Regions from separate parts of the Pseudonocardia sp. DR1-2 genome, predicted to be linked through region 1. Evidence: predicted binding sites of a transcription regulator. Region 1 holds the regulator's gene; the other holds the start of a gene.

Region 1 (11,954 bases):
CTTCGACCTGGGTGGCGGCACGTTCGACGTGTCCCTGCTGGAGATCGCCGAGGGCGTGGTCGAGGTCAAGGCCACCAACGGCGACAACCACCTCGGTGGTGACGACTGGGACGAGCGGGTCGTCAGCTGGCTCGTCGACAAGTTCAAGTCCTCCCAGGGCATCGACCTGACCAAGGACAAGATGGCGATGCAGCGGCTCCGCGAGGCCGCCGAGAAGGCGAAGATCGAGCTGTCCAGCTCCTCGTCGACCAGCATCAACCTGCCCTACATCACGGTCGACTCGGACAAGAACCCGCTGTTCCTGGACGAGACGCTGTCCCGCGCGGAGTTCCAGCGGGTCACCCAGGACCTCCTGGACCGCACCCGCAACCCGTTCAACCAGGTCATCAAGGACGCCGGCATCTCGGTGAACCAGATCGACCACGTCGTGCTCGTCGGTGGCTCCACCCGGATGCCCGCCGTCACCGAGCTCGTCAAGGAGCTGACCGGCGGCAAGGAGCCCAACAAGGGCGTCAACCCGGACGAGGTCGTCGCCGCCGGCGCCGCCCTGCAGGCCGGTGTGCTGCGCGGTGAGGTCAAGGACGTCCTGCTGCTCGACGTCACCCCGCTGTCCCTCGGCATCGAGACCAAGGGCGGCGTCATGACCAAGCTGATCGAGAAGAACACCACGATCCCGACCAAGCGCTCGGAGATCTTCTCCACCGCGGACGACAACCAGCCGTCGGTGCAGATCCAGGTCTTCCAGGGCGAGCGCGAGATCGCCGCGTACAACAAGAAGCTCGGCATGTTCGAGCTGACCGGCATCGCGCCGGCGCCGCGCGGCGTCCCGCAGATCGAGGTCTCCTTCGACATCGACGCCAACGGCATCGTCAACGTGTCCGCCAAGGACATGGGCACCGGCAAGAGCCAGGAGATGACGATCACCGGCGGGTCGGCCCTGTCCAAGGACGACATCGACCGCATGGTCAAGGAGGCCGAGGCGCACGCCGAGGAGGACGCCAAGCGTCGCGAGGAGGCGGAGACCCGCAACCAGGCGGAGACCCTCGTCTACCAGACGGAGAAGTTCGTCAAGGAGAACGACGAGAAGCTCCCCTCCGACGTGAAGGACGCGGTGAACGCCGCCCTGGGCGAGACCCAGGAGGCGCTGAAGGGCACCGACCACGAGGCGATCAAGTCCTCGATGGAGAAGCTCGCCACCGAGTCCCAGAAGATGGGGTCCGCCCTGTACTCGCAGCCCGGTGCCGAGGGCGCCGCGGGTGCCGGTGCCGAGGGTGGTGCCGGCGCGGCCGGTGCCTCCGACGCGCAGGACGACGTCGTCGACGCCGAGATCGTGGACGACGACAAGGACGCCAAGGGCGGCAAGTGACGGCCGGCGGCCATCCACGGGACGACAGGACGGTCGACATGGCTGACGAACAGAAGCAGGAGGAGCCGGTGACGTTCCGGGACCGCCGCAAGGTGGACCCGGAGACCGGCGAGGTCCGTCCCGACGCCGACGCGAACGGGGCCGCCGACACGGCGGCCCCGGCCGGGGACGGCGAGCAGGTCGCGGGCCCGGCCGACGGGGAGGACCCGGAGCTCGAGAAGCTGCGGGCCGAGGTCGCCGAGCGCACCGCGGACCTGCAGCGGGTCAGCGCCGAGTACGCCAACTACCGGCGTCGGGCCGACCGGGACCGTGAGCAGACCAAGGTGGACGCGAAGGTCTCCTTCGCGAACGACCTGCTGGTGGTGCTCGACGACTTCGAGCGCGCCGCCCAGCACGGCGACCTCACGGGACCGTTCAAGGCCGCGGCCGACAAGGTCACCACGGTGCTGACCAAGCTCGGTCTCGAGCCGTTCGGGACCGAGGGCGAGTCCTTCGACCCGCAGCTCCACGAGGCCGTGCAGCACGAGCCGGCCGAGGGCTCCGGCCCCACGGTCACCGTGCTGTCGACGGTGCTGCGCCGTGGCTACCGCATCTCCGACCGGGTCCTCCGGCCGGCGATGGTGACCGTGCAGGACCGCCCCGAGGCTCCGGCCGGGGGCGGCGCGGACGCCGGCGACGGCGAGCCGCAGAACCCGGCCTGACCAGGACGGGAAGGGACGTGACCGCGCGGTGCGGTGGGAGGCGACCGGCCTCCCGCCGCACCGCGGGTCTGATCGGGAAGGAGGCGGAGTGACCCAGCGCGACTGGATCGAGAAGGACTTCTACCGCGAGCTGGGCGTCTCCTCGACGGCGTCCCAGGACGAGATCAAGAAGGCGTACCGCAAGCTCGCCCGCGAGCTGCACCCGGACGCGAACCCCGGTGACGAGAAGGCCGAGACCCGCTTCAAGGCGGTCTCCGAGGCCTACGGCGTGCTGGGCGACGAGTCGAAGCGCAAGGAGTACGACGAGACCCGCGCGATGTTCGCGGGCGGCGGCGGCTTCGGCGGGTTCGGCACCGGCGGTGGCTTCCCCGGTGGTGCGCGCCCCGGTGGCGCCGGCCAGGGCGGCTTCGACATCAACGACCTGTTCGGCCAGGCCGGCCGGTCCGGCGGTGCCGGGGCCGGCGACTTCAGCGACATCCTCGGCGACATCTTCGGCCGCACCGCGCGGAACAACGCCGGTGGTGCGGGCGGGTACGGCACGGCCGGTGCCCGCCGCGGCCAGGACGTCGAGAGCAGCCTGACCATCTCCTTCGACGACGCGGTGCGCGGCGCGACGGTGCCGATCAAGCTGTCCTCGCCGGGGCGTTGCGAGCGCTGCGGCGGCACCGGGTCCCGGCCCGGCAGCACCCCGCGCACCTGCCCGACCTGCTCCGGTCAGGGTCTGGTGAACCGCAGCCAGGGCGCGTTCTCGTTCTCCGAGCCGTGCCGCGACTGCCGCGGGACCGGCCGGATCATCGACGACCCGTGCCCCGAGTGCCACGGCGACGGCGTGTCCACCCGGACCCGGTCGCTGACGGTGCGGGTGCCCGCCGGCGTCGACGACGGGCAGAAGGTACGGCTCGCGGGCCAGGGCGAGCCCGGTCGCGGCGGCGCGCCCGCCGGTGACCTCTACGTCACGGTCTCGGTCACCCCGCACCGGATCTTCGGGCGGTCGCCGAAGAACTCCGACGACCTGACCCTCACCGTGCCGGTGACCTTCCCCGAGCTGGCTCTGGGTGCGACCCTGACGGTGCCGACGCTCGACAGCACCGTCTCGCTGCGGATCCCGCCGGGGACCGCCAGCGGCCGGACGTTCCGGGTGTCGGGGCGTGGGGTCGAGCGCAAGAACGGGAAGAAGGGCAATCTGCTGGTCACCGTCGAGGTGGCGGTGCCGCAGAAGCTGGACGAGGCGGCCACCAGTGCGCTGGAGGCCTACGCCGAGGCGACGTCGTCGTTCGACCCGCGGGCCGATCTGCTCGGTAGCACCAGGAGGTGATGGCGGTGGCCGGACGACGCACCCCCCGGGACGGGGAGGAACCGCTGACCGTCGACGTGGCACACGACAGCCCGGTGTTCGTCATCTCGGTCGCCGCGCAGCTGTCCGGCCTGCACGCCCAGACCCTGCGCAGCTACGACCGGATCGGCCTGGTCAGCCCGGGCCGGTCCGCGGGCGGCGGGCGTCGCTACTCCCAGCGCGACATCGCATTGCTGCGCGAGGTGCAGCGGCTCTCCCAGGAGGAGGGCGTGAACCTCGCGGGCGTCAAGCGGATCATCGAGCTGGAGCAGATGGTCGACGAGCTCTCGGCACGCCTCGAGGAGGCCACTGCCGAGCTCGACGCGGTCCGTGCCGCCGCCGCGCAGGCCACGGCGGCGGTGCACCGCTCCTACCGGCGCGACCTGGTGCCGGTGGACCGGCGCCAGGCCGTCGTGCGCTGGCGCCCCGCAGACGACGGCTGAGTCCCCCGGGCGGTGCGGGCCCGGACGGCTCAGGCCGCCGTCAGGACCCCGCGGCGGGCCAGCAGCCCGAGCACCACGGCGCCCAGCAGCGGGACCGCGGCCAGCACCGCGAACGGCAGCGCCGGCGGGAACGCCGGGTCCAGCAGCGCGCCGACGCCCGTCGAGCCGACGAGCACCATCAGCCCGCCGAACGAGGCCAGCACCCCGAAGTGGGCGCCCAGCCTGCGCTCCCCGGCGAGCCGGGGCACCAGGTCCTGCGCGACCGGCACGGCGAACATCTCGCCGAAGGTCAGCAGCAGCACCATCAGCACCGCGGGTGCGAGCGCCCACCACCCCGGCAGGCCCGGCAGCAGCCGCGCCACCGCGACGACGGTGAACGACGCGGCCATCAGGCAGAACCCGAGCACCACCGAGCGGCCGGCCCCGATCCGGCGGCCCCACGTCGTCACCCTCATCTGCAGGGTGATCACCAGCACGGACATCAGCACGAACAGGAAGCCCAGTGCCGCGGTGCGACCGATGCGCTCCAGTTCGTCGGGCAGCGCCAGGTACAGCTGGTTGTAGGACAGCAGCCAGCCCGAGTAGCCGGCCGCGAACAGCATGAAGCGACGGTTGCCCAGCACCTCGCCCCAGCCCGCGAGCATCGGCCGTCCGGCCTGCTCGGCCTCCCGCCACGGCAGCCACCGCCAGTGCGCCAGCCCCACCAGCACGAAGCCGGCGGCGGCGACCAGGCAGGCCAGCTGGAAGTCGACCAGCATGAGCGCGGTGCCGACCAGCGGCCCGGTGACCGTCCCGACCTGACCGGCGACGGCGAACATCGCGAACACCTCGGTCCGCGGCGGGCCCTCCCCGGCGCGTTCCCGTTCCCCGGCCTCCCGCGCCAGCGACGACTCGACGGCCGGCGAGAACAGGGCGGCCGCGAACCCGGTCAGCAGTGCCCCGCCGATGACCGCGGGCAGCGTGCCGGCGGCCCCGAGGAGGATGAATCCGGTCACGCGCAGCGCGCACCCGGCGAGCACGACCGGCTTCGCACCGAACCGATCGGTCAGGGTCCCGCCGATCACGAACAGCCCCTGCTGGCTGAACGTCCGCAGCCCCAGCACGAGCCCGACGGCCGCCGCGGCGAGCCCGAGATCCTCGGCCAGGTGTGTGGCCAGGTAGGGCAGCACCATGTAGAAGCCCACGTTGAAGGCCAGCTGGGTGCTGATCAGCAGTTTCATGACCGGCGGGAGCCCGCTGAAGCGCTCCCGGCGACCGATGCGGAGCGGAGCCGCGGGACGCGGGTCCGACTCGGGATCGGCGGGGCGGCGGAGCAGACTGCGGAGCACCACGAAGTGGTACCAGGTCGCCCTCTGCAGCCGCGACTCGATGGCAGTAACGACATATGCGCATGCGTGCACACACTTGACCGTGTGTACAGGCTTACCGAAGATCTTCCGGGCGCCGGGTGACACACGGTCGAGGGGCGCCGGAGAGGACAGGTCGCAATGCCCGCCGCGCGCGCCGTCGTAGCACCCCGTCGTTCCCGGTTGCGGGTCGCCGTCGCCGTGGCGGTGAGCGCCGTGGTCCTCACCGCCTGCGGTGGCAGCGGCGGCGGGAGCGGCCGGGTCGTCCCGGACGGGCAGGCCACGATCGCGATGGCCTTCGGCCCGTCGGCCGGCTACGGGGTGGACACCGACGACGCGTTCGTCGTCTCCCAGCTGGGTGTGACCGAGTCCCTGGTGGCGTCTGGGCCGGACGGCCGGCCGCGACCCGCACTGGCGACGGCGTGGGCCCAGCAGTCCGACCCGCGGACCTGGCGGTTCGAGCTGCGCCCCGGCGTGACCTTCCAGAACGGCGAGCCGCTCACCGGGGAGGCCGCCGCGACCGCCCTGAACTGGGTGGCCGGCGTCGCCGCGCCGCCGCGCGCGGTGCGCGGGATCGGCATGCAGGCCGCCGCGGACGGCGCGGACGCCGTGCGCGTCACGACGACGAAGCCCGACCCGATCCTGCCGCTGCGGCTGTCCAGCGCGAACACCGCGATCCTGGCGCCGTCGGCGTACCGGGCCACCCCGCCGTCGGTCCAGCAGACCGGCACCGGCCCGATGACGATCACCCAGGCGAACGGCACCCAGTCGGTGACCCTCGTCCGCAACGACCGCTACTGGGGCGAGCGCCCGCAGCTGGCCGGTGTCACCGCGAACTTCGTGCCCGACCCGGCCGCCCGCGCCCTGGCGCTGCGGGCCGGCGACGCCGACATCGCCCAGGAGCTCCCCGAGTCCAGCGCCCTGGAGTTCAGCGGTGACGAGTACGTGAACCAGACCGTCGCCGCGCCCCGGACGGCGTCGCTGATCCTCAACCAGTCCCGCACGCCCTTCGCCGACATCCGGGTGCGTCAGGCCGTCGCCGCCGCGGTGGACCGCACCGCGCTCGGCGAGCAGGCCCTCGCCGGGTCGGCGGTCCCGGCCTCGGAGCTGTTCGGCCCGGCGGTGGCATGGGGCTCGCAGGACGCCCCGCCGCCCGCCGACCCCGCGCGCGCCCGCCAGCTGCTGACCGAGGCCGGCTACGGCCCGGAAAACCCGCTGCGGATCGAGCTGGGTGCCTACGGCGCCCGCCCCGAGCTCCCGACCCTGGCCACCGCCGTCCAGGAGATGCTCCGCGGGGCCGGCATCGAGGCCACCGTCCGCATCGGCGACTACGACGCCCGCGAGCCGCAGCTGCTCGCCGGTGACTTCGACATGTACCTGCTCTCGCGCAGCTACCTGCTCGACGTGCCGGACGCCGGCGCCACGCTGACCACCGACTACACCTGCCAGGGCTCCTACAACCTCAACCACTACTGCTCGCCGGAGTTCGACGCCCTGCTCGCCCCGCTGGCCACCGAGACCGACCCGGCCGCACGGCAGAAGGTCTTCACCGAGGCCGCGGCGAAGCTGAACGCCGACGTCGTCGGGGTCCCGCTGGTGCACACCAACGCGAACGGCGTCGGGCACCGGGTCACCGGCTACACCGTCGACCCGCTGGCCAGGTCGCTCGTCGTCCCCGGGCTGGCGACGACGGAGTGACCGCACTCGTCGCGCGCAGGCTGCTGGCGCTACCGCTGGTCGCCGTGGCCGCGGCGGTGCTGGTGTTTCTGCTCCCGCGGTTCTCCGGCCAGGACACCGCGCTCGCGATCCTGCGCAGCCGGACCGGGGAGTCCGACCCGGACCCGGCGGTGCTGGCCGCCCTGCGGGAGCAGTACGGCCTCGACGGCTCCTGGTGGGACCAGTTCACGGGCTGGGCCGGCGCGCTGCTGCGCGGCGACCTCGGTATCTCCTGGACCAGCCGTACTCCCGTCTCGGGCCTGCTCTGGCCCGCGCTCGGGGTGTCGCTGACCCTCGCCCTCGCCGCGCTGGTGCTGGCGGCCCTGGTGGGCATCCCGCTCGGGGTGCGCGCCGCGCGCCGTCCCGGCGGCCGGCTCGACCGGGTCCTGACCACCGGCTCGGTGCTGGGTGTCGCGATCCCCGAGTTCGTGCTCGGGACGGCGCTGGTGCTCGCCTTCGCCGTCACCGTGCCGGTGCTGCCCGCGACCGGCTGGGGCGGGGTCGACCAGGCCGTGCTGCCGGTGGTCACGCTCGCCGCGTTCCCCGCCGCGCTCGCCGCCCAGCTCGTGCGCGCCGAGACCCTCGACGCGCTGGCCCGCCCGCACGTCGCCGTCGCGAGGTCCAAGGGCATCAGCGACGGACGGGTGCTGTGGCGCCACGGCGGCCGCCTGGCCCTGACCTCGGTGACCTCGCTGTCCGGGCTGTTCCTCGGCGGTCTGCTCGGCGGCTCGGTCGTGGTCGAGGTGCTGTTCGCGATCCCCGGCCTGGGCCGCCTGCTCTACGACGCCGTGCTGGGCCAGGACCTGCCGGTCGTGCAGGCCGGGCTCCTCGCGATTGTGCTGGTCGCCGCCGTCGCCGGGATCCTCGCCGAGCTGCTCGCGCTCGCGCTGGACCCGGTCGCCCGGAGCGCCGTCCGGTGACCGCCCCGGCACTGGCCCGCCCGGCGGACGCACGCGCGCGCGTCGCCCGGCACGCGACGTGGTGGCGGGCGGGGGCGCTGGTCCTGCTCGGGGTGCTCGTCGTGGTCGCCCTGCTGCCGCTCGACCCGGTCGCCAACGACCTGTCCCACCGCTTCGCCGGGCCGTCGGCCGCGCACCCGCTCGGCACCGACCAGCTCGGCCGCGACGTGCTCGCCCGGCTCGCCGTCGGCGCCCGGCTCTCGGTCGGGTTCACCCTGGTCGCACTCGCGCTGTGCGCGGGGATCGGGACGGTGCTGGGCGTGCTCGCGGCCTGGTGCGGACGGGCGGTCGGGCAGCTGTTCCAGCGCACCATCGACGTGCTCGTCGCGATCCCGGCGGTGCTGATCGGTCTCGTGGTGGTCGCCGCGTCCGGCGGGGCGCCGGGCGTGTGGTCGCTGCTGGTGGCGATCGTCGTCGCCGGGTGGACGCCGTTCGCCCGGCTCACCTACCAGCTCGTGGTCCGCGAACGCGCCCGCGAGTACGTCGAGGGTGCCGTCGCCGTCGGCGCCGGGCCGCTGCGGATCGCGTTCCGGCACGTCCTGCCGAACCTCGCCCGGCCGCTGCTGTCGCACCTGTGCCTGCGGTTCGCGAACGTCCTGCTGACCGTGGCCGGGCTGTCGTTCCTCGGGCTCGGTCCGCAGCCGCCCACCCCGGAGTGGGGGGCGATGCTCGCCGACGGGCGGCAGTTCCTGTTCAACGCCCCGCAGCTCGTCCTGCTGCCCGCGCTGGCCGTCGTCGGGACGGCCCTGCTCGTCACCTCGCTGGGCCGCGGGCTGGAACGCCGGTGGACGACCGGTCCGACCGGACAGTTCTGACATCGCTTCGTTCCTGCCAGACTGCTGCGAGTACGGATGAACGGCAGGAGGTACGTCGTGGCGATGACCGGAACCGACGGACGGCGCAGGGGCGAGGCGCGACCGGAGCTGAAGAGCCTGGTGGACGAGACCGGGGTCGTGCCCCGCGCGGCGGCGCTCGGCGAGGCCCGGGAGGTGCTGGCCCGCGACGGCGTCGTCCGGATCCCCGGCGCGGGCCCGGACCCGGAGGCGATGGTCGTCGCCGCGGCCACCCTGCTCGGCGGGCGGCTGCGCGAGCTGTTCGGCATCCGGCCACAGGGCGGGACCGACTCGCCGGTCCTCGGCCTGCACAACGACGGCGCGTTCCTCGAGGCCGACGTGCACGGCCGCACCGTACGGCTGCGCGACCCCGACGAGGACTTCCTGTTCATGCACTGCACCTCCCCGGCACCGTCCGGGGGCGACTCGGTGCTCGTCGACGGCTATGCGCTCGCCGAGCGGATCGCCGCGGAGCACCCGTCGCTGCACGGGTTCCTGACCGGCTGCGACGTGGACTTCTTCGGCAGCCGGACGAACCCGCCGCGCGGTGTGCCGCCGACCCCGCTGCTGCGCCGGATGATCGAGCACACCCGTGGTGGCCGGCGTGCGGTCCGAGCGAGCGACTACGCGCTGCCGGTGCCGCGCGAGCCGTACTGGGACACCCACCTCGCGCACATCGAGTCCTACGCCGACGTGCTCGCCACCGCGTTCGAGGCCGCACCGCGGTTCCGGCTGGAGAGCGGGGACCTGCTGGTCCTCGACAACTACCGCTTCCTGCACGGGCGCGACGCGTTCACCGGCAGCCGGGAGCTGCACGTGCTGTCGGTGCGCACCACCGAGGCCTTCTGACCGGCCCCCGCGACGACGACGGCCGCCCTCCCGGCGCGGGAGGGCGGCCGTAGTGGCGTACGGGCCGGCTCAGTCCATGGTGAACGGGTCGTAGGTGATGCGGTCGAGCGGCGTGCCCGCGACCAGCATCCGCGACACCGTGGAGCGGATCATCGACGGCGACCCGCAGACCAGGACGTCGTGGTCGCTCCAGGCGCCGAACCGGGTCACGACGTCGGCCAGGGTGCCGGTCTCGGCCCCGGACGGCTCGTCCTCGTACTCCACGACCGGGATGACGTCGAGCCACGGGTAGTTGTAGGACAGCTTGCGCAGCGAGGTGAAGTCGTACAGGTCGTCCCACGTGCGGCCGCCGACGAACACCTGGGTGCGCGGCGGCTGGGGGCGCCGGCCGACCTCGTCGAGCAGCGCCTTCATCGGGGCGACGCCGGTGCCGCCGGCCACCATCAGCAGCTCGCGACGGGTGTTCTGCGGGACGGCCATCCGGCCCATCGGCGGGCCGATCCGCCAGGTCTCGCCGACCCGGCTGTGCGCGACGATCGCGCGGCTGACCCAGCCGCCCTCGACCGCGCGGACGTGGAACTGGATCGTCCCGTCGCGACGCGGCGCGTTGGCCGGGGACAGGTAGCGCCACAGCCGCGGGCGGTGCGGTGTCTCCACCGAGACGTACTGGCCGGCCTGGTAGGGCACCGGCTGGTCGGTCGCGACGGTGACCACGGCCAGGTCCCAGCCGATCCGGCGGTGCTCGACGACCCGGCCCAGCCAGGACGCGGGCCCGCGCTCGGCCGCGGCGGCCTGCTGCATCGCGTCCGCGACGATCCCGTACGCGCCGGTCCAGGCCTTCTCGATCTCCGGGGTCCAGTTCTCGCCCGCGAACGTGGCGATCGCCGAGAGCAGGGCGGCGCCGACCGCGTCGTAGTGCTGGGACAGTACGCCGAACTTGCGGTGGTCGCGGCCGAGCTGCTGCAGGAACGGGACGAGGTCGTCGGGCTGGTCGACCATCTGCACCACGTGCACGAGGGCGCGCAGCAGCCGGCTGCGCTGCACCTCCATGTTCACGGGGAACAGGTCACGCGTCTCGGGCGCCTGGCTGAACAGCGTGGCGTAGAAGTGCTTGCCGATGTCCTCGGCCTGCGGCTCGACGAGGGCGAAGCTGGTCCGGATGAGCTCGACGGTGCGGTCCGCCTCCGAGGCGGGGCGTCGCGGCGGGGCGACGTCGCCGGCGATCAGCTGGTCAGCAGTCATGCCTGGCGGACACTCTCCTCGGTCGTGCTCCGTGCCGCGGTGACACCGGGCGTCGACGCCCGCGTTCCGCCGGTTAGGGTACGCGAGAGACTCCATCCGCCGGAACGGCGTACGCCGACCGACTCACCAGTGTGTGGTGAGCGGGTACGCATTGTCACTCATCATCCGTTCGGGGACGGCGGTCACTCGTCATGGCGTGGGTGGCGCCGTGGTCAGGATAGCGCCCATCGCGGGGAATGCCGACGTGGCGTGTCCCGGGCCGGTCGGAGCCGTGATCGTTTGGTCCTGGCCGCGCCGGATGGCACGGTTGTCCTGTGCCGTTGCGAATCCCCGCCGTCGTCCTGCCCGGACGGGACCGTCCGGCCACGCCGCCGGTGGTCGTCCCCGCGACCCCGGAGCGCGGCGTGCCCGACGCCCCGGAGGTCACCGACGGACCGCACCGGCCCGGCTCCGCGGGTGAGCACGCGTTGCAGGCCGAGGTGGGCAGCTCCGCCCGCGCCGGCCGGTTCTACGACGACCAGCTCCGCGACCGGCTGCTGCCGCGGATGATCGAGTTCGTCGGGCGGATGGAGATGGCCTTCGTCGCGACGTCCGACGCGCACGGCGAGTGCGACAGCTCGCTGCGGGCCGGCCCGCCCGGGTTCCTGCACGTGCTGGACCCGCACACGCTGGCCTACCCCGAGTACCGGGGCAACGGCGTGTACGCCAGCCTCGGCAACCTGGTGGAGAACCCGCACGTCGGGATGCTGATGGTCGACTTCACCGAGTCGCTGATCGGGCTGCACGTCAACGGCCGCGCCCGGATCATGGACGACGACGCCTTCCGCACCGTCTACCCCGGGCACGCGCGCGACCACGCCGCGGGCCGCCGCGCCGAGCGCTGGGTGGTGGTGGACGTGGAGGAGGCCTACATCCACTGCCGCAAGCACATCCCGCGGATGGAGCGGGTGACGCAGCGGCGCGCCTGGGGGACCGACGACCCGGCCCGCAAGGGCGGCGACTTCTTCGGAGCCAAGGGGACCGAGCCGCGGGTGCCGCGGCCCTCGCGTCGCCGGTTCCCGAGCACGACCCACCTCGGCGCGGGGGCCTCGCGGACGCTCCGGGGCCGCCCGCACGGCCGCTGACCTGGGGCGACGGTTGCGCACCAGAGGATACTCCGATCAAGT
Region 2 (11,954 bases), on a different contig from region 1:
CGAGGAGTTCCGCTCCGAGGTCGAGGGCGTCTACGTCGGATTCGCCCAGCGCGGTGAGAAGGCCTGGGGCCGGATCCGCAAGCAGCCGCAGGTCAAGCAGGCCATCGCGACCGTCGAGGGTCTGACCGAGAAGTTCGACACCCGCGTCGACGAGTTCGTGGACGAGACCCACGACGTCGCCGTCAAGACCCTGGGTGCGGTCACCACGCAGACCCGCTCGGTCGGTGAGAAGGTCGCCCGCCGCGCCCAGACCGCCGCGAGCGAGGCCGCCGAGGTCGTCACCGAGGTCTCGAAGGAGGCCGCCGAGGCGATCGAGGAGGCCGGCGACGAGGTCGCGTCGACCACGCGCTCGACCGCGCGCCGCACCGCCGCCAAGACCGACCCGAAGACCGCCACCGGCGCGAAGGTCCCGGCCCGCAAGCCGACCACCCGCCGCGGCACCTCGACGGCGTCAGCCAAGAAGTGACCCCCGCCGGGCCCCGCGCCCGGTGAGCACGACCCGCGCCCCCGGCCGATCCCGATCGGCCGGGGGCGCCGTCGTGTGCGGATGCGGATCGTCCTGCCCGGATCCGGCGCCGGACGTGACCGACGCCCGGGTTGTCCGTACCCTGGCCGAGTGCTGTCACTGCCAGGTGCCCCCGATGAACTGATCATCTTCGTGATCAAGTGGATCATGGTCGTGGTCGGCGGGTTCTCGTTCGGGCACGCACTGATGCAACGTGCGGACGCCTTCACCGCGGCGGGCAAGCTCACCAAGAACGCATGGCTGGGCATCACCGGCGTCGCGCTGCTGCTCCTGATCATCACGAACGGCCCGATGTTCGGCGGTGCCATGTTCTGGCTGGCCGCCACCGTCGCGACGCTGGTCTACCTGGTCGACGTCAAGCCCGCGGTGATGGAGGTCCAGGGCGGCGGACCGCGCTGGTGAACCACCCGGTCCTCGGGACGCTCACGGCCGTCCCGGCGCCGGCCCGGCCCGACCTGCTCGCGGAGCCCGTCGCCGTCGCGCTGGCGGGGCTCGACGCGGGCCGGATCGCCGTCGCCGAGATCGATCCCGACCTGGCCGACACCGCCGCGTTCTGTGCCGCCTACTCCTCCCCGGTCGAACGGGCCGCGAACTGCGTGGTCGTCGCCGGGAGGCGTGGCGGCGAGACCCGGTACGTCGCCTGCGTGGTCCTCGCGACGACCCGGGTCGACGTCAACGGCGCGGTGAAGCGCCGCCTCGACGTGCGCAAGGCGTCGTTCGCGCCGATGGACGACGCCGTCGCCCTGACCGGGATGGCCTACGGCGGCATCACCCCGATCGGGCTCCCCGCGGACTGGCCGCTCTGGCTGTCGCCCGGGGTCGCCGGGGCCGACGCCGTCGTCGTCGGGAGCGGGACGCGGGCCGGGAAGCTGGCGGTGCCCGGCGACCTGCTGGCGTCGCTGCCCGGCGCCGAGGTCGTGCCGGACCTCGCGCGCTGAGTCGGCAGCCCGTGCTGCGGGCGGCCTCCGCGGCGGTGCACTCCACCCGGTGGCGGCCGCCCCCGGGGGAACCGGACGGCGGGCCCGTCGGCCGAGGTCCAGCCCGCGGGCAGCAGCAGGAACTGGCCGCCCGCGGTACCCGGTGTGCCCACGGTCGCCCTGACGTGCTCCGGTGGCCACGTTCGCCCTGAGCGGACACGACTCAACTCCGGGAAGCGGAGGACCCTCCGTGTGGTTGGGCAGGACATGAGTGACGTGCTGACGCTCCCGGTCCTGCCCCTCGACGACGCCGTGGTCCTGCCCGGCATGGTCGTCCCCGTCCGTCTCGACGACTCCGACACCCGTGCCGCGGTCGACGCGGCCACCGCCGCGGCCCAGGACCGCGACGACGGGAGACGGGTGCTCGTCGTCCCCCGCATCGACGGCCGCTACGGCGCCATCGGCGTCGTCGCCGTGCTCGAGCAGATCGGCAGGCTCCCCAACGGGGACCGGGCCGCCGTCGTGCGGGGTGAGCGGCGCGCGCGCATCGGGTCGGGGGTCTCCGGCCCCGGCGCGGCGCTCTGGGTCGAGGCCGAGCCGGTCGACGCCGGCGAGCCCACCGGCCGCACCCACGAGCTCGCCCGCGAGTACAAGGCCCTGGTGATCGGCATCCTGCAGCAGCGGGGAGCCTGGCAGGTCATCGACTCCGTGCAGCAGACGAACGACCCGGGCGCGCTCGCCGACCTCGCCGGCTGGGCGTCGTGGCTGGACGTCGCGCACAAGGCCGAGCTGCTCGCCGAGACCGACCTCGACGCCCGGCTGGAGAAGCTCCTGAGCTGGACCAAGGAGCACGTCGCCGAGCAGGAGGTCACCGAGAAGATCTCGAACGACGTCCGTGAGGGCATGGAGAAGCAGCAGCGCGAGTTCCTGCTCCGCCAGCAGCTCGCCGCGATCCGCAAGGAGCTCGGCGAGGACGACCCGGAGGGCTCCGACGACTACCGCGCCCGCGTGGAGGCCGCCGACCTGCCCGACGACGTCCGCAAGGCCGCGCTGACCGAGGTCGGCAAGCTGGAGCGCTCCTCGGACCAGAGCCCGGAGTCCGGCTGGATCCGGACCTGGCTCGACACCGTCCTCGACATCCCGTGGAGCACCACGACCACCGACTCGTCGGACCTCGTGGAGGCCCGCCGCATCCTCGACGCCGACCACGCCGGCCTCGACGACGTGAAGGAGCGCCTCGTCGAGTTCCTCGCCGTGCGCGCCCGTCGCGAGCGCAAGGGTCTCGACACCGTCGGCGGCCGCGGCTCGGGCGCGGTGCTCTCGCTGGTCGGCCCGCCCGGCGTCGGCAAGACGTCACTGGGGGAGTCGGTCGCCCGCGCGCTCGGCCGGAACTTCGTCCGCGTCGCGCTCGGCGGCGTCCGGGACGAGGCGGAGATCCGCGGTCACCGGCGCACCTACGTCGGCGCGCTGCCCGGCCGGATCGTCCGCGCCATCCGCGAGGCCGGCTCGATGAACCCCGTCGTGCTGCTCGACGAGATCGACAAGGTCGGCAGCGACTTCCGCGGTGACCCGACCGCGGCGCTGCTGGAGGTCCTCGACCCGGCGCAGAACCACACGTTCCGCGACCACTACCTGGAGGTCGACCTCGACCTGTCGAACGTCCTGTTCCTGGCGACGGCGAACGACGGCTCCGCGATCCCCGGCCCGCTGGCCGACCGCATGGAGATCGTGACGCTCGACGGCTACACCGAGCCGGAGAAGGTCGCGATCGCCCGTGACCACCTGCTGCCGCGCCAGGTCGCCAAGGCCGGTCTCGACGACGGCGACGTCGAGTTCACCGACGTCGCGCTGTCGATGATCGCCGCCGAGTACACCCGGGAGGCCGGGGTCCGGCAGCTGGAGCGGGGCCTGGCGAAGGTGCTGCGGAAGGTGGCCGTCCAGCTGGACGCGTCGGAGACCGAGCGCCCGGTGCACGTCGACGCCGACGCGCTCGTCACCTACCTCGGCCGTCCGCGGTTCACGCCGGAGTCCGCCGAGCGGACCTCGGTGCCGGGCGTCGCGACCGGGCTGGCGGTGACCGGTGCCGGTGGTGACGTGCTGTTCATCGAGGCCACCTCGATGGACGGCGAGCCGGGCCTGCAGATCACCGGGCAGCTGGGCGAGGTGATGACCGAGTCCGTCTCGATCGCGCTGTCCTACCTGCGCTCGCGCGGGCTGGCCGGTGACCTCGCGTCGCGCAAGCTGCACGTGCACGTCCCGGCCGGTGCGGTCCCGAAGGACGGCCCGTCCGCCGGCGTCACGATGACGACGGCGCTGGCGTCGCTGGCCTCCGGACGTCCCGTCCGCAGCTCGGTCGGCATGACCGGCGAGGTGACGCTGCAGGGCAAGGTCCTGCCCATCGGCGGGGTGAAGCAGAAGCTGCTCGCCGCGCACCGGGCCGGACTGATTGACGTGATCATCCCGAAGCGCAACGAGCCGGACCTGGACGACGTCCCGGCCTCGGTCCGCGAGGAGCTGCGGGTGCACCCGGTCGCCGACGTCTCCGAGGTCCTGGCGATCGCCCTGGAGCCCGCCCACGACGCGGCGACGGCCGAGCAGTCCGCGGCCTGACCTCCGTCCGACCCGCGGCCCGAGCCGCACGATCCGGCGCCCGTCCCGCAGCACGCGGGGCGGGCGCCGTCGTGTGCCCCCCCCCGGGGGAGTTCGCCGAGATGCAGCTCAGCGGGAATTGTCGATCTCCATGACCCGCTGAGCTGCATCTCGGCGAGTGCGGTCGAGGGCCCGGCCCACCTCGGCGACGATCTCGTCGGGCCGTCGGTGCATGTCCGGTGCGGTGTAGCGCAGCACCCGCCACCCCGCCGCGACGAGTCGGGTGTGCCGTTGTGCGTCGGCGCGGGCCGCCTCGGGCGTCGCGAAGTGGCCGCCGCCGTCGTACTCGACGCCGAGGTGGTGGTCCGGGTAGGCCAGGTCCAGCCACAGCGCCGTGCGCCGGGCGTCGTCGAGGACCGGGTGCTGGGGCACCGGCCGCGGGAGGCCACCCCGGACGAGGATCAGCCGGAGCCGGGTCTCGGGCGGGGAGCCGGCGCGCGGGTCGGCCCACGCCGTCGCGTCGACCACCCGTCGGACACCCCGGGCGTGGGCGTGCCGGACCGCGAGGTTCAGCAGCACGTCCGGGGCGAACGACCCGCGGGACAGTGCGTCGACGGCGACGACACCCTCGGTCGGGGACAGACGCCGCGCGAGGTCGAACGCGGTGCGGACACGCGTGGTGACCCGGACGCCGCGGACCTCGGTCACCTCGTCGGGGTGCAGGACGTCGCGGCGGACGAGCACACCGTCACGGGAGCGGGCTCCGGGGTGCGCCGCACCGACGGTCACCTCGGCCGGTGCGGCCCACGGTGCGCACGACGCGCCGAGCAGCTCGGCGGCCGAGTATCCGCTGAGCACGGCGTCCGATCCGGCCCAGCGGTGCGCCGCGAGCGAGCGGAGCCGTAGGTCGGGGCGCAGGTCGGCCGGCGCGTAGGTGTCCGGGAGCAGCCGGCGGTAACGGGGCCCTCGTAGAAGGTCGGGCGTGACGAGACCCGCCGCCACGGCCGCGGTCCCGCGGAACACCTCGGGCCATCCGGGGATCGTCACGCGCTGATCATGCGCCGGCTGCCCCGGCCGACGGACCGGATCGGCCGGACGCCATCGCCATCGCGAACGAGGACGTACGCCGAGATGCAGCTCAGCGGGCCACGGAGATCCACAATTCCCGCTGAGCTGCATCTCGACGACACTCCGCTGCGCGCGACCCGGCAGGGCGGCAGGGCTGTGGGCTCAGCGGAAGACGACGGTCCGGTTGCCCTGGATCAGCACCCGGTCCTCCAGGTGCCACCGCAGCCCCCGGGCCAGCACCAGGCGTTCGATGTCGCGTCCCCGTCGCACCATGTCGGTCGCGGTGTCCCCGTGGTCGACGCGGGCGACGTCCTGCTCGATGATCGGGCCGGCGTCGAGGTCGGCGGTCGCGTAGTGGCAGGTCGCGCCGATCAGCTTGACCCCGCGCCGGTGCGCCTGGTGGTAGGGCCGCGCCCCGGCGAAGGACGGCAGGAAGCTGTGGTGGATGTTGATCGCCCGCCCGGCCCAGGCCTCGCACAGGTGCGCGGGCAGGACCTGCATGAAGCGGGCGAGGACGATCGCGTCGGGGGAGTCGTCGTCAACGAGCTTGCGGATCTCCTCGAACGCGGTGACCTTGCCCTGCTCGCGGGCCGGGTCGCCGGGCGCGGGGAAGGGCACGTGGTGGAACGGCACGCCGTGCGCGGCGACGACCGGCTCCAGCGACGTGTGGTTGCCGATCACGCGGGTGATCTCCACCGGCAGCTCGCCCGCCCACACCCGGCCGAGGATGTCGTGCAGGCAGTGCTGGTCGCGGGTCACCAGCAGCACGGCGCGCTTGCGGACGCCGGTGTCGGAGATGCGGTGCTCACCGCCCAGCTCGGCGGCGACCGGGGCGAACCGGGCGCGGAGCTCGTCGACGCCGAAGGGGACCGACGCGGCGTCGACGACCTGGCGGGTGCAGAACACCCCGGCCTCGACGTCGGCGTGGTACGCGGCCTCGGTGATCGAGGCGCCGAGCTCGGCGAGGAACGTGCTGATCCGCGCGACGATGCCGGTGCGGTCCGGACAGGACAGGGTGATCACGTAGTGGGGCATCAGGAGATCCGGGAGAGGGTGAACTGGGTCTCGGCGGCGAGCAGCTGCTCGATCTGCCCGGCGACCGCCTGCTCGATCTTCGCACCCACCAGCGGGACCTTGACCGTGACCTCGGCCCGGATCCGGACCTCGCTGCCGCCGTCGACGTCTGCGATCCGCATCACCGACCGTGCGGTGGCGGGGGTGCCGATGACCTTCACGGAGCCGGTTCCGTCGTAGACGCCCGAGTCGCCGGCCCGCCACTGCTCGCTGCGGTCGATCTGCAGGTCCCCGCCGGGCACGAACGACGACACGATCGACGGCAGGTGCTCGCCCGGGATCCCGTGCCGCAGCGTGTAGCGGACGCCGTCGGCGGTGGTCTCGTACGCGGTCACCCCGGCCCCGGGGCCGCCGATGTGACGCAGCTGCTCCTCCAGGAGATCGCGGTCGACCATCGCCGCGTAGACCTTCGAGGCCGGATGCGCGGACGTTGCGCGGTAGTCGATCGAGCGCGGCATGGGCGAAGGCTACCGTTGCGGTCGTGAGTTCCCCCGCTCCGACAACGGTCGACCCGATGCTCAGTGCGCACACCACACTGCGCCTCGGCGGACCGGCCTCCCGCATCGTGCGCGCCGAGGGCGCGGCCGAGGTGGTCGACGCCGTCGCCGCGGCCGACCGGGCCGGGGAACGGGTGCTGCTGGTGGGCGGCGGGTCGAACCTCGTCGTCGCCGACGCCGGGTTCGACGGCACCGCCGTGCTGCTGGCGGGGCGCGGGATCGGCCACGAGCGCGACGGCGACCGGGTGCTGCTGACCGTCGAGGCCGGTGAGGACTGGGACGACGTCGTCGCCGCGACCGTCGCCGACGGGCTCGGCGGGCTGGAGTGCCTGTCCGGGATCCCCGGGCGGACCGGCGCGACCCCGGTGCAGAACGTGGGTGCCTACGGCGTCGAGGTCGCCGACCTGCTCGTCGACGTCGACCTCTACGACCGGCGCACCGGCACCGTCCGCGCGCACGTGCCCGCCTCCGACCTGGGGCTCGCCTACCGCACCAGCGTCCTCAAGGGCAGCGACGCCGCGATCGTCCTGCGGGTGCGCTTCGCGCTGCACGCCGACGGCCGCTCCGCCCCGATCCGCTACGGCGAGCTCGCCCGCACCCTCGGCGTCGACCCGGAGACGCGGACCGACCCGGCCGCCGTCCGCGAGGCGGTGCTCGGGCTGCGTCGCGGCAAGGGCATGGTCCTCGACGCCGAGGACCACGACACCTGGTCGGCCGGCTCGTTCTTCACCAACCCGATCCTGCCCACCGAGCGGGCGCCGCAGGTCGACGGCCTGGCCGCGTGGCCCGCGGGAGAGGGCCGGGTCAAGCTCAGCGCCGCCGGGCTGATCCAGAACGCCGGGTTCGGCCGCGGGCACGCCGGCCCCGGCGGCCGGGTGTCGCTGTCGACGCGGCACGTGCTGGCCCTGACCCACCGCGGCAGCGGGACGACGGCCGACCTGCTGGCCCTGGCCCGTGAGGTGCAGGGCGGCGTCGCCGAGCGGTTCGGCGTCACCCTGCATCCCGAACCGGTGCTGGTGAACTGCGCCGTCTGACACCCTCTGTACATCGACGTCCGGTTCACGTTGCGCCGCACGGGGGAGCACCGTCCTCCTGCCGATCACGTGGACCGGATCCCGGCGTACGGTCGGTGCGCAACGCAGGAGATCGAGTACGCGGGGGAACGGTTGCGACGGGTACTGATCGTCGTGGTGGCGCTGATCGGCGCGCTGGGCGTCGTCGGGGCGGTGGCCCTCGCGGCCCCGCCGCAGGACCCGGCGGTGCCGCAGGCCGCCCCGGCCCCGGCCGGACCACAGGTGAGCTACCAGCCGGCCGCCTCGGCGTCGTCGGCGAACCCGGCGCAGCCGGTCTCGGTCCGCGCGGCGGGCGGCACGCTGGACGGGGTGTCGCTGACCGGCCCGGACGGCGACGCCGTCGACGGCGCGCTGTCCCCGGACCGCACCACCTGGACCAGCAGCGGTGACCTGGACTTCGCGACCACCTACACCTGGCACGGGCGCGCCGTCGCCCCGGACGGCACGGCGACCCCCGTGCAGGGCACCGTCGCGACGCTGGAACCCGCCCACACCGTGCGCGGCACCCTGAACATCGGCGACGACCGCACCGTCGGCATCGCGGCGCCGATCGAGATCCAGTTCGACCGGCACGTCGAGGACCGCGCCGCGATCGAGAAGGTCCTCAAGGTCACGACCTCGAAGGAGGTCGAGGGCGCGTGGGGCTGGCTGCCCGACGAGAACGGCGGCTCGCGCGTGCACTGGCGGCCGAAGGAGTACTGGCCGTCGGGCACGAAGGTCACCGTGGACGCGCCGCTCAAGGGCGTCGACTACGGCGGCGGCAGCTACGGCGCCGAGGACCTGACCACGTCGTTCGCGATCGGCCGCGCCCAGATCGTCAAGGCCGACGCCCGATCGTTCCGGATGATCGTGATCCGCGACGGCAGGCAGATCGCGGACTACCCGGCGTCCTACGGTCTGGCCGACGACCCGAACCGCAACACGCGCTCGGGCATCCACGTCGTCACCGAGAAGTTCACCGACAAGCGGATGGTCTCGCAGCAGTACGGCTACGACGTCGTCGAGAAGTGGGCCGTCCGGATGAGCAACAACGGCGAGTTCATCCACGCCAACCCGGTGTCGGCCGCCGCGCAGGGGGCCGCGAACGTCACCCACGGCTGCGTGAACCTGTCGATCGAGAACGCCAAGGCGTACTACGACACCGTGCTCTACGGCGACCCGGTCGAGGTCACCGGCACCCCCGTGCAGCTCTCCGCCCGCGACGGCGACCTGTGGGACTGGACGCTGTCCTGGGAGAAGTGGAAGGGGTTGTCGGCGCTGTCCTAGCGGGTACCCGCCCGCCATGAGCGTTCCCGACGACCGCGCCGCCAGCCGTGCCACCCCGCTCCCGGAGGAGGAGGGCACCGAACCCGGTGCCGAACAGATCCTGCGCGAGTCCGAGGAACGGATCGCCGGCGCCGCCCGGAGCGAGAGCCCCGGTGACGACGCCGAGCAGAACCGCCGGTCGGAGGAGACCCTCTAGCGCCGGTGCCGCCGCGTGCCCGACGCCTGGTCACGCGGCTTGAGCACGATCTGGTCCAGGTTGACGTGCGACGGGCGGGTCGCGGCGAAGACGATCGTGTCGGCGACGTCGTCGGCGGTCAGCGGGGTCAGGCCCTCGTAGACCTTCGCCGCCTTCTCGGCGTCGCCCAGCCGCACCTCGGAGAACTCGGTCTCCACCATGCCGGGGCAGATCTCGGTGATCCGGATCGGCTCGCCGAGCAGCTCCCCGCGCAGGGTGCGGTGCAGCATCGCCTGGGCGTGCTTGGCACCGGTGTAGCCGGCGCCGTTGTCGTAGAAGTCCAGCGCGGCGATCGAGGTCACGGTGACGATGTGCCCGTCGCCCGACGCCCGCAGCTTCGGCAGGAACGCCTGCGTCAGACGCAGCGTGCCGGCGACGTTGGTCTCCCACATCCAGCGCCAGTCGTCCTCGTCGGCGTCGGCGACGGGCTCCAGGCCCTTCGCGCCGCCGGCGTTGTTGACCAGCAGCTTCGCCTCGGGCACGGCGTCGGCGAACGCGCGGACGGACTCCCGGTCGGTGACGTCGAGGGACAGCGCCGTGCCGTCGATCTCCTTCGCGATCTCCTCGCAGCGCTCCACCCGGCGCGCCCCCAGCACGACGTGGAAGCCGGCGGCGCCGAGCGCTCGGGCGGTGGCGGCGCCGATCCCGGAGGAGGCCCCGGTGACGACGGCGGTCGGACGGTCGTTCGCGGTCATGCCGCTGAGCCTATGACCTACCTCGGCTCGACGCCGCGCTGCGCCGACCGGTCCCCGCGCCGGGCCGCGGCCCGCTGCGCCGAGAACACCGCGGCGCCGAACAGGCCCACCCCGACCCCGGCGATGCAGGTCCAGAACCAGGCGCCGGCGCCGCTCGCGGGATCGAACCCGGAGCCGGTGACCATCACGAACGCGGCGGCGACGCCCGCGCCGACCGCCCACAGCAGCATCCCGCCGAGGATCACCGGCGGGGACTCGTAGAAGCGCGCCGGCAACGGCGGCGGGGGCGGGGGATCGCTCGCGCGCTCGCTGTCGTGGGCCGTCACGGGGCCGTAGCCTAAACGGTGCACGTACGGAACCCGCAGCGTTGCACCGCGTCTAGGGTGTCGCCGTGATCGAGCGCCTGTTCCGCGTGTCCGAGCGCGGCTCCACCGTCTCCCGCGAGCTCCGCGGGGGTCTCGTCACGTTCATGGCGATGGCCTACATCATCGTCCTGAACCCGCTGATCCTCGGCAGCGTCACGCCGGGCGACCCGTCGGCCAAGGCCGACGCGCTGGGCGGGATCCTCCCGGTCGCGCAGGTCGCCGCGGTGACAGCCCTGGTCGCGGGCGTGATGACCATCATCTTCGGCGTCGTCGCGAACTACCCGTTCGCGATCGCCACCGGCCTGGGGATCAACACCCTGCTGGCGGTGACCATCGCGCCGCTGATGACCTGGCCCGAGGCGATGGGCCTGGTCGTCATCAACGGCGTCATCATCGTGATCCTCGCCCTGACCGGCTTCCGGACGGCGGTGTTCAACGCCGTCCCCACCGAGCTCAAGACGGCGATCGCGGTCGGCATCGGCGCGTTCATCGCGCTGATCGGCCTGGTCGACTCCGGCTTCGTGCGCCGGCTGCCCGACGCGGCCAACACCACCGTCCCGGTCGGGCTGGGCACCGGCGGCTCCATTGCCTCCTGGCCGACGTTCGTGTTCGTCGTCGGACTGATCATCGTCGGGGTGCTCGTCGCCCGCGGTGTCCGTGCGGGAATCCTCATCGGCGTCGTGGTGAACACGATCATCGCGATCGTCGTCGAGGCGATCGTCCGGGTCGGCCCGGGCGGCCCGACCAACCCCGGCGGCTGGTCGCTGGCCGTGCCCGCCATCCCGGACCGGATCGTCGGGCTGCCGGACCTGTCGCTGGTCGGGCAGGTCTCGCTCGGGGCGTTCACCCGGCTCGACATCATCACCGTCGTCCTGCTGATCTTCACCCTGGTGCTGGCGAACTTCTTCGACGCGATGGGCACGCTCACCGGTCTCGGCCGCCAGGCGGGCCTGACCGACTCCGACGACAAGCTCCCGGACGTCGGGAAGGCGCTGGTCGTCGAGGGGGCGGGCGCGGTCGCCGGTGGTGTGGGGTCGGCGTCGTCGAACACGATCTTCGTGGAGTCCGCGGCCGGCATCGCCGAGGGCGCACGGACCGGTCTGGCCAACGTGCTGACCGGTGTCCTGTTCCTGCTGGCGATGTTCTTCACGCCGCTGTACGCGATCGTCCCGGTGGAGGCCGCGGCCCCGGCGCTGGTGGTCGTCGGCGCGCTGATGTTCCGCCAGATCACCTCGGTCTCGCTCGACGACCTGCGCACCGCGATCCCGGTGTTCCTGACGATCACGGTCATGCCGTTCACCTACTCGATCGCGAACGGCATCGGCGCCGGTTTCATCAGCTACGTCGCGCTCGCCGCGGCCACCGGTCGCGCCCGGCAGGTCCACCCGCTGATGTGGGTCGTGGCGGTGCTGTTCGTGGGGTACTTCGGCGTGGGACCGTTGCGGGAGCTGCTCGGCTGAGAACCCGCCCTTGCGCTCGCGACGAAGGTTAGGCTAACCTCAATCTCGTCGCTTCGTGGTGGGAGCGGCGCGTCAGTTCGGGACAGGAGAAGGCCCCGGACCCCACAGGGTCCGGGGCCTCCTTCTTTCCCCAGTCACACCCGACCCGCCGCCGAGCGGGTCAGGGCGCGTAGATGCGGACCCAGTCGA

What was found. Region 1 encodes HspR, which represses chaperone genes until heat shock. Its sites were predicted from a motif close to ANNTTGAGTNNNNNNNACTCAANNT; they were not measured.
Region 2: a site for HspR is predicted at 1,649-1,673, ahead of lon (endopeptidase La). Genes of this name have one in related genera too.

What each region holds. Positions count from the first base shown of each region.
Region 1 is NZ_JAMQOF010000002.1:606,527-618,480, forward strand. Features, by position in the region: gene dnaK (molecular chaperone DnaK) at 1-1,366, shown strand, start outside; gene grpE (nucleotide exchange factor GrpE) at 1,405-2,067, shown strand; gene dnaJ (molecular chaperone DnaJ) at 2,156-3,382, shown strand; gene ND486_RS07695 (heat shock protein transcriptional repressor HspR) at 3,388-3,843, shown strand; gene ND486_RS07700 (MFS transporter) at 3,873-5,063, opposite strand; gene ND486_RS07705 (ABC transporter substrate-binding protein) at 5,331-6,887, shown strand; gene ND486_RS07710 (ABC transporter permease) at 6,884-7,825, shown strand; gene ND486_RS07715 (ABC transporter permease) at 7,822-8,679, shown strand; gene ND486_RS07720 (TauD/TfdA family dioxygenase) at 8,743-9,546, shown strand; gene ND486_RS07725 (globin domain-containing protein) at 9,616-10,788, opposite strand; gene ND486_RS07730 (pyridoxamine 5'-phosphate oxidase family protein) at 11,103-11,912, shown strand.
Region 2 is NZ_JAMQOF010000013.1:56,237-68,190, forward strand. Features, by position in the region: gene ND486_RS27335 (hypothetical protein) at 1-466, shown strand, start outside; gene ND486_RS27340 (DUF2516 family protein) at 674-928, shown strand; gene ND486_RS27345 (YbaK/EbsC family protein) at 925-1,464, shown strand; gene lon (endopeptidase La) at 1,711-4,053, shown strand; gene ND486_RS27355 (DUF559 domain-containing protein) at 4,162-5,079, opposite strand; gene purU (formyltetrahydrofolate deformylase) at 5,263-6,135, opposite strand; gene ND486_RS27365 (DUF2505 domain-containing protein) at 6,135-6,632, opposite strand; gene ND486_RS27370 (UDP-N-acetylmuramate dehydrogenase) at 6,656-7,705, shown strand; gene ND486_RS27375 (Ig-like domain-containing protein) at 7,838-9,010, shown strand; gene ND486_RS27380 (hypothetical protein) at 9,027-9,206, shown strand; gene ND486_RS27385 (SDR family NAD(P)-dependent oxidoreductase) at 9,203-9,940, opposite strand; gene ND486_RS27390 (DUF2530 domain-containing protein) at 9,958-10,266, opposite strand; gene ND486_RS27395 (NCS2 family permease) at 10,332-11,765, shown strand; gene ND486_RS27400 (glycoside hydrolase family 16 protein) at 11,926-11,954, opposite strand, start outside.